Regions from separate parts of the Roseibium album genome, predicted to be linked through region 1. Evidence: riboswitches for the same ligand, from Rfam matches in the RefSeq annotation. Region 1 holds a riboswitch; the other holds the start of a gene.
The links. A riboswitch is a leader RNA that binds a small molecule or an ion and turns the genes downstream of it on or off. The one in region 1 is predicted to bind thiamine pyrophosphate.
Positions count from the first base shown of each region.

Region 2: linked by a shared signal. The riboswitch ahead of ACO6TI_RS00810 (ABC transporter permease) and the one ahead of ACO6TI_RS25575 (hydroxyethylthiazole kinase) in region 1 are both predicted to bind thiamine pyrophosphate.

Region 1 covers NZ_OZ247583.1:5,569,958-5,573,253, reverse strand. Annotated here, with positions in the region: gene ACO6TI_RS25590 (DMT family transporter) at 1-641, shown strand, start outside; gene ACO6TI_RS25585 (hypothetical protein) at 943-1,353, opposite strand; gene ACO6TI_RS25580 (Lrp/AsnC ligand binding domain-containing protein) at 1,389-1,625, opposite strand; TPP riboswitch at 1,759-1,869, shown strand; gene ACO6TI_RS25575 (hydroxyethylthiazole kinase) at 1,937-2,710, shown strand; gene thiD (bifunctional hydroxymethylpyrimidine kinase/phosphomethylpyrimidine kinase) at 2,750-3,296, shown strand, end outside.
Region 2 covers NZ_OZ247583.1:176,662-179,957, reverse strand. Annotated here, with positions in the region: gene ACO6TI_RS00815 (hypothetical protein) at 1-1,291, shown strand, start outside; TPP riboswitch at 1,365-1,471, shown strand; gene ACO6TI_RS00810 (ABC transporter permease) at 1,716-2,471, shown strand; gene ACO6TI_RS00805 (ABC transporter substrate-binding protein) at 2,494-3,296, shown strand, end outside.

The DNA.
Region 1 (3,296 bases):
GTTTTGCAACGCCACTCTTCGTCGTGGTGCTGGCATTCTTTCTGCTCGGAGAGCAGGTCAGGATCTACCGCTGGAGTGCGGTCGGCGTCGGATTTCTCGGCATATTGATCGTCCTGTCGCCGCATCTGGGTGAAGACGAACTGGACAGCGCGTCGACGTACGGGGCTCTGTTGGGCATCATGGCAGCCGGCTGTGCGGCGCTCGCGATGATTACGGTGCGTAAATTGTGCGAGACGGAGAGGACGTCTACCATCGTCACCTGGTTTGCAGCGTCTGCCACGGTCCTGTCCTTGGTGACACTACCACTCGGATTTCTGCTGCCCGGTCAGGCGTGGATCGTGCCCGACCTGAAAACAGCTGGTCTTCTGCTGCTGATCGGCCTCGCCGGAGGCGTCGGACAGATCCTGCTGACACAGAGCTACCGCTTTGCCGATGCCTCGACGATCGCGCCGTTTGATTACGTCAACATGCTCTGGGCGATCATTGTCGGCTGGGTGGTCTTCTCCGAAGTGCCTGTTCCGCAGGTGATCGCCGGCGCCCTGATCGTTATCGCGGCGGGCGTCTTCGTCATCTACCGAGAGCACAAGCTCGGTCTCGACCGCACCAAATCGCGGCGGGCCTCGACGCCGTCACGATCCTGAGACGAATTCGGCCATTGTCTGCACCGACTGGTTTGAAATCAAACGGCCCCGGGTGTTTTCCCTGGCGTTGAAAATCGCGTGGTGCTTTCCCGGACCTGATCCGGGATCATCAAATGCCGTTGTTTGGGCCCGGCTCAAGCGGGAATAGCGAGACTGCAAACAAGCGCGAGCCTCTGTATTTTATCTGAAGGTCAGGGCCTGATGATCATCAACCCTGGTGTTTCAAGGCATCATCCAACATGCCGGATCCGGGTCCCGGCCATATCAAACCGGGAGAACAAGCGTCGGATTGAATGATCTGCTACGGCTTGTACTGGAAGGTCTCGACGGAGCTTTTCGATCCATCAGGATAGACAAGCTGGACACTGATTGACTGGGTCGATCCGGCAGGAAGCTCGATATAGGGCTTGTCCTTCAGGACGGCGTTGGGATTGTCGGGATCGCACTCGTCCAGCTCCCACATCTGGTCGAGCTGTCCATCGTTCAGTCCATAAAAGACAAAGTCGATGCCGCATTTCCACGATTCCAGATGGGTGAAGTAAATCAGCTGCTGGCCCTCCCAGTCGCGGAATGCCACCCAGTTTGCCTTGGTCACATCAAGGATCTGCTTGATCTGTTCGGGCGGCATGCCCTGCGCGGTTGCCTGGCCGGAAATGGAAAGTGTCATGATACTCAAGCTTGCTGCAAGCGCTGATGAGGTCAGAAATCGCATTTGTCAGCTCCCGTGTGGAGAGGAATTGGGGTGCCTTAGAAAGCCTTGAAGGTAATAATGGTTTTTGTGTCCTGGATTCCACCGATCGGATGAACCTTTTCATTGACGAAATGACCGATATCGGCGTCGTTGTCGACATAGAATTTTACCAGCAGGTCATAGTCGCCACTGGTCGAATAGACCTCGGAGGCAATTTCCGCGTCTGCGATGGCATTGGCAACCTGGTAGGTCTTGCCCAGTTGACATTTGATCATCACGAAAAACGGAACCATGCGTCACTCCGGTGATTTGCTCGTAAAAGGAATACCCAAGGACATCGCCCATCTTCCCGCCGCAGTCAATTGCCGAAACAAGTTAGGGACGGTTCGGGACTTGCATTCGGAAACCGGGCTTGATAGCAGTCAGACTATCTCATGGGGGTGCCCGACGAAGACCGATCGGGCTGAGAGGCAAAAGACCAACTCCTTGAACCTGATCCGGTTGGTACCGGCGGAGGGATTTGAGATGAAGATCTTCGAGGCGCAGGGCCTCAAACCTTCCTTTCATCCCTTCGAGTTGAAACTTCCGAGTTCGGAGGAGTTGCATGAGCCTGTCCGTTGCCGCGTCCACGCAGTCGTTGTCCGCAGAGGTCGTTTTCGACCTTCTCCAAAGGGTCCGCCAAAAAACGCCGCGCGTTCACACCATCACCAATGCCGTCGCGCAAACATTTACCGCGAATGTGCTGCTGGCAATTGGTGCTGTTCCGTCCATGACAATCTCCAGCGAGGAGGTGGCCGGATTTGCGTCGAGTTCGGATGCGCTGCTTGTCAATCTCGGCACGTTGGATTCAGCCAGGCGAGAGGCCATTCCGATCGCGATCGAGGCGGCCCGGGCCGCCGGTCGTCCCGTCAGTGTCGATCCGGTCTTTGTCAACCGGTCTCCCGTCCGATGCGCCTATGCGCGCGAGCTCATGGCATTCAAACCCGAACTTGTGCGACTGAACGAACCCGAATTGGCCGCGCTGTGCCCGCAGCGGTCGGATGTCGAGGCACTGATCGGATCCGGTACCGTTCTCGCCGTGACCGGCGCTGAAGACAAGATCGAAAGCCAGGGTGAGGACTTTCGCCTGCAAAACGGCCATCCGCTGCTGGCAAGAGTTACGGCAACGGGCTGTGCCGGTGGTGCGGTGCTGGCGGCCTTTGCGAGTTTGGAAAGTGACATTGCCCTGGCCGCCGCCGCGGGTCTTTCGGTCTTCAATATTGCCGGTGAAATGGCAGCGGAGCGGGCAGGTGGTCCGGGAAGTCTCGTGCCGGAGCTGCTGGACGCGCTCTATACGATGACATCCCGCGATGTCGAGATCAGGCTGAAGTCGGTCTGAGCCGTGTCTTTAATGGATGTTTCAATTCAGGAGGATCCCATGACTGCTATCGCGGTAACCATCGCAGGGTCGGATTCCGGTGGCGGCGCCGGAATTCAGGCAGATCTCAAGACATTCTCCGCCAACGGTGTTTATGGTGCGAGCGTCTTGACCGCACTGACGGCACAGAACACACGTGGCGTCAGTGCCATACAGGACGTGCCGCCGGAGTTTGTTCGGGCGCAGATGGATGCGGTCTATTCCGACCTCAAGGTCAATGCGACGAAGATCGGCATGCTTTCCGGATCTGCGATCATTGAGGCTGTGGCTGCCGGGCTGATAGCCCATGCAACAGGACCCGTCGTGCTGGACCCGGTGATGGTCGCGGCGTCAGGCGACCCTCTGCTTGCCGAAAGCGCCGTTGCAAGCCTTCTTTCCGTGCTGGTTCCGCTCGCCGATGTCATTACGCCGAATCTGCACGAAGCGGCGCGCATGCTGGAAGCGCTCGTTGCCGGCAGCGAGACCGAGATGTTGTCGCAGGCCGAACAGCTTTTGCGGCTTGGTGCCAAATCGGTTCTCTTGAAAGGTGGACACGGGACTGGCGAGG
Region 2 (3,296 bases), 1.6 Mb from region 1:
GGAGCCTTCCACCGGCCATTCCACGCCTGCCCCAGAACCACGCCAGGAACCGATATTTGAAAACAAAAGCCCGGATGATGCCGGGTTGTTTGCAGAAGAGGCCGGCGGAAACGCGCCCGGCGAGAAGCCTCTCTATTCTGACGAGCCTGAAGCAACCCCTGCGCCGAAAGGCCGTTCGCGGCGCGAGCGCCCTTCGGCATCGGACGCACTAAGAAGCAAATCTTCATCCGGCCGTTTCCTGCCGATCGCTCTGGGGGTTCTTTTCCTCGTCGTTCTGCTGGGAGCCGGTGCCTATTTCCTTCTTCCATTGGACGATCTTGTTTCCGTCAATCGCCAGCAAACCGAAACAGGTGAATCTCAGGCAACAGGTGCCGGTCGGACCGAAGATGCACCAGTGGCGTCATCCTCCGGGACAACGTCCGACGATCCCGAGTCTTCAAAGAACACCGATCGTCTCCTTGACGGCGGTGGAGACGATGTTATCGCGCCTGACGCGAGAACCGTGACGACAACGACCATCACCCCCCAGTCCACGGGACTGGAGCCGGTTCCTTCCGCGCCGGCGATCGTGACAAATCCCCAGATTGAACCGGTGCCGGAAGCGCCCGTTCAGCCGCAGTCGGGCGTGGTATCGCCTTCCGCGACTGGTGATGATGCGCCTCTCGCCGTTCCCCAGGACAACCTGGCGGCAATTGCGCCGGAACAGGCTGCTCCGGAAGAGCCGTCCGCCGGTCTTGCCGCCAGCGACGGTGTGCAGCGCTCAATTCTCTACGAAGAAGGCGAGGATACCGGTGGCGAGGGAACCGCGTCCCAGGGGGCTGTTGTCTGGGGCCTTGAAGAGGAAACCAATCTGGACGGTCAGCGGCAGTCCGTGCTGACTGCTTCAATCGATATTCCGGAACGGGATGTGAAGGTCGACATTCGCATCAAGCCGAATGACGACACGTCCTTGCCGGCAAGTCATCTTGTCGAAATAAAATATGATTTTCCCGAGAGTTTTGCGGCCGGAGATGTTGTGAATGTTCCGGGCCTCGTCATGAAACCGACGGAGGAAGCACGGGGCGATGCCCTGATAGGTGCGTCCGTGAAAGTCCAGCCCGGATTCTTCTGGATCGCCTTGTCGAACCTTCCGAACGAACAGCAGCGCAACCTGAATCTTTTGCGTGAACGGGGCTGGATCGATATCCCGATGCTCTACGAGAACGGCAAGCGCGGCATCCTTACGCTTGAAAAGGGACCCGACGGCGCTGTCGCTGTCGAAAAGGCAGTTACCGACTGGCAGGCCGGCTAAGTCCCGGAGACTATCAGCCAAAAAAGATATCGCACGGCGGGTTGCCTTTTTTGTTCAGGCAAGGCATGTTCCGCCTTGGTCCGAGGGGTGTTCCGGTTAACGGAACTGAGATGGCTTTGAGCCGAACCCTTAGAACCTGATCCGGGTCATGCCGGCGAAGGGACGGAATCCTTAGCCTATTCCCGGATCTCCATTGTCATTTTCGGCAAGATCAACGGACAACCGATCGAAGATCGGGCATCCAAGTTGATCGCGTTCTAAATGCTGGAGCATTTATGTGCGTTTGAGACATCGCACGGTGCGCCAGTCCGAAGACGGGAGATCCTATGCGTTCTTGTCTGCAAGGGCAGCAATCGCCGCATGTGCGAAGATTGTCTGCCGCACAAAATGTCCACTATGCGCCAGGTGCCACCGGAGAGTTGGCATGAAGGTGTTGCTGCAAGTGGGCATGAGATTCCTGTTTTCAGTCTTTGCCGTCCTCGCGGTCTGGGCGTTGCTTGTGGCCGCCTTCCAGCCACCCTCGTTCATGTTGCCTGGACCGGTGGAGGTGATCCTCACATTTCCCGAACACGCCGGTTTCCTGTTTCACCATGCGGGTATAACGGCTTCCGAAACGGTTATCGGCTTTGTTCTGGGTGTCCTGTGCGGTTCGACCCTTGCGATTGCCATCTGGCTGTTTCCCTTGGCTGGACGTGTGATCATGCCGACCATTCTGGTTACGCAAGCACTTCCCGTCTTCGCTATAGCTCCCGTGTTGGTTCTCTGGCTCGGCTTTGGAATGTCTTCCAAAATCGTCATGGCCATTCTGGTTATCTTTTTTACCGTCACTTCAACGGTATATGACGGGTTGAGGCGACTTGATCCCGGACTTTCGGATCTGGCAAGGCTCTATCGCGTGTCGCGATTTCAGGAACTGATAATGTTCCGTGCACCAGCAGCGCTGCCGGCATTTGCGTCCGGTATTCGCGTGGCTGCAGTCTTTGCGCCTATCGGTGCAGTCGTCGGCGAATGGGCCGGCGCCAAGGGTGGCCTTGCATTCATCATGCTGCAGGCCAATGCGCGCGGAAATGCAGACATGTTGTTTGCTGCCGTCATCCTTCTTGCTCTGATGGTGCTGGCCATGCGCTACGCCGTTGAACATCTCACCCGAATTCTCGTTCCCTGGCAGGTCGAAGTCTGACTGCCGTACACTGGAGGATTGAATGAAAAAACTACTGGTGTCCCTGTCTGTCGCTGCCGCGCTGTTTGCGAGCGCTCCGGTTCAGGCTGCTGAAAAACTGACAGTTCTTCTGGACTGGTTTACGAATCCTGATCATGCGCCGGTGATTACGGCCCAGACGTTGGGGTTTTTCGAAGCCGAAGGCCTCGAGGTCGAGTTGATCGAGCCTGCCGATCCTGCCATGCCGCCGAAACTGGTGGCTGCCGGACAGGGTGATATCGCGATTTCCTATCAGCCGACCCTGCACGCGCATGTTGAAGAAGGCCTGCCGGTCTCCTGGGTCGGGACGCTTGTCGAGACACCGCTGAACTCCCTGATTGTTCTGAAAGACGGTCCCATCAAGGAACTGAAGGACCTGAAAGGCAAGACAATCGGGTTTTCGGTTTCAGGTTTTGAGGATGCCATGCTCGGGCAAATGCTGAAATCCGTGGGCCTGTCGATGGATGACGTTGAACTGGTCAATGTCAACTTTGCCTTGTCTCCAGCACTCATGTCCGGCCAGGTGGATGCCGTTATCGGCGCCTATCGCAATTTCGAACTCACACAACTCGAAATCGAAGGCAAGGAAGGGACTGCATTCTTCCCGGAAGAAAACGGCGTGCCGATTTTTGACGAGTTGATCTACGTGGTGAACAAGGATCAGACAGATGATCCGCGGTTCGTCAAGTTCCTGGCCGCTGTTGAAGCAGCGACGATCTATCTGACCAATCATCCCGAGGAAGCGTGGAACGCGTTCATCGAGGCTTATCCGCACCTGAATGACGAATTGAACAAGCGCGCCTGGGC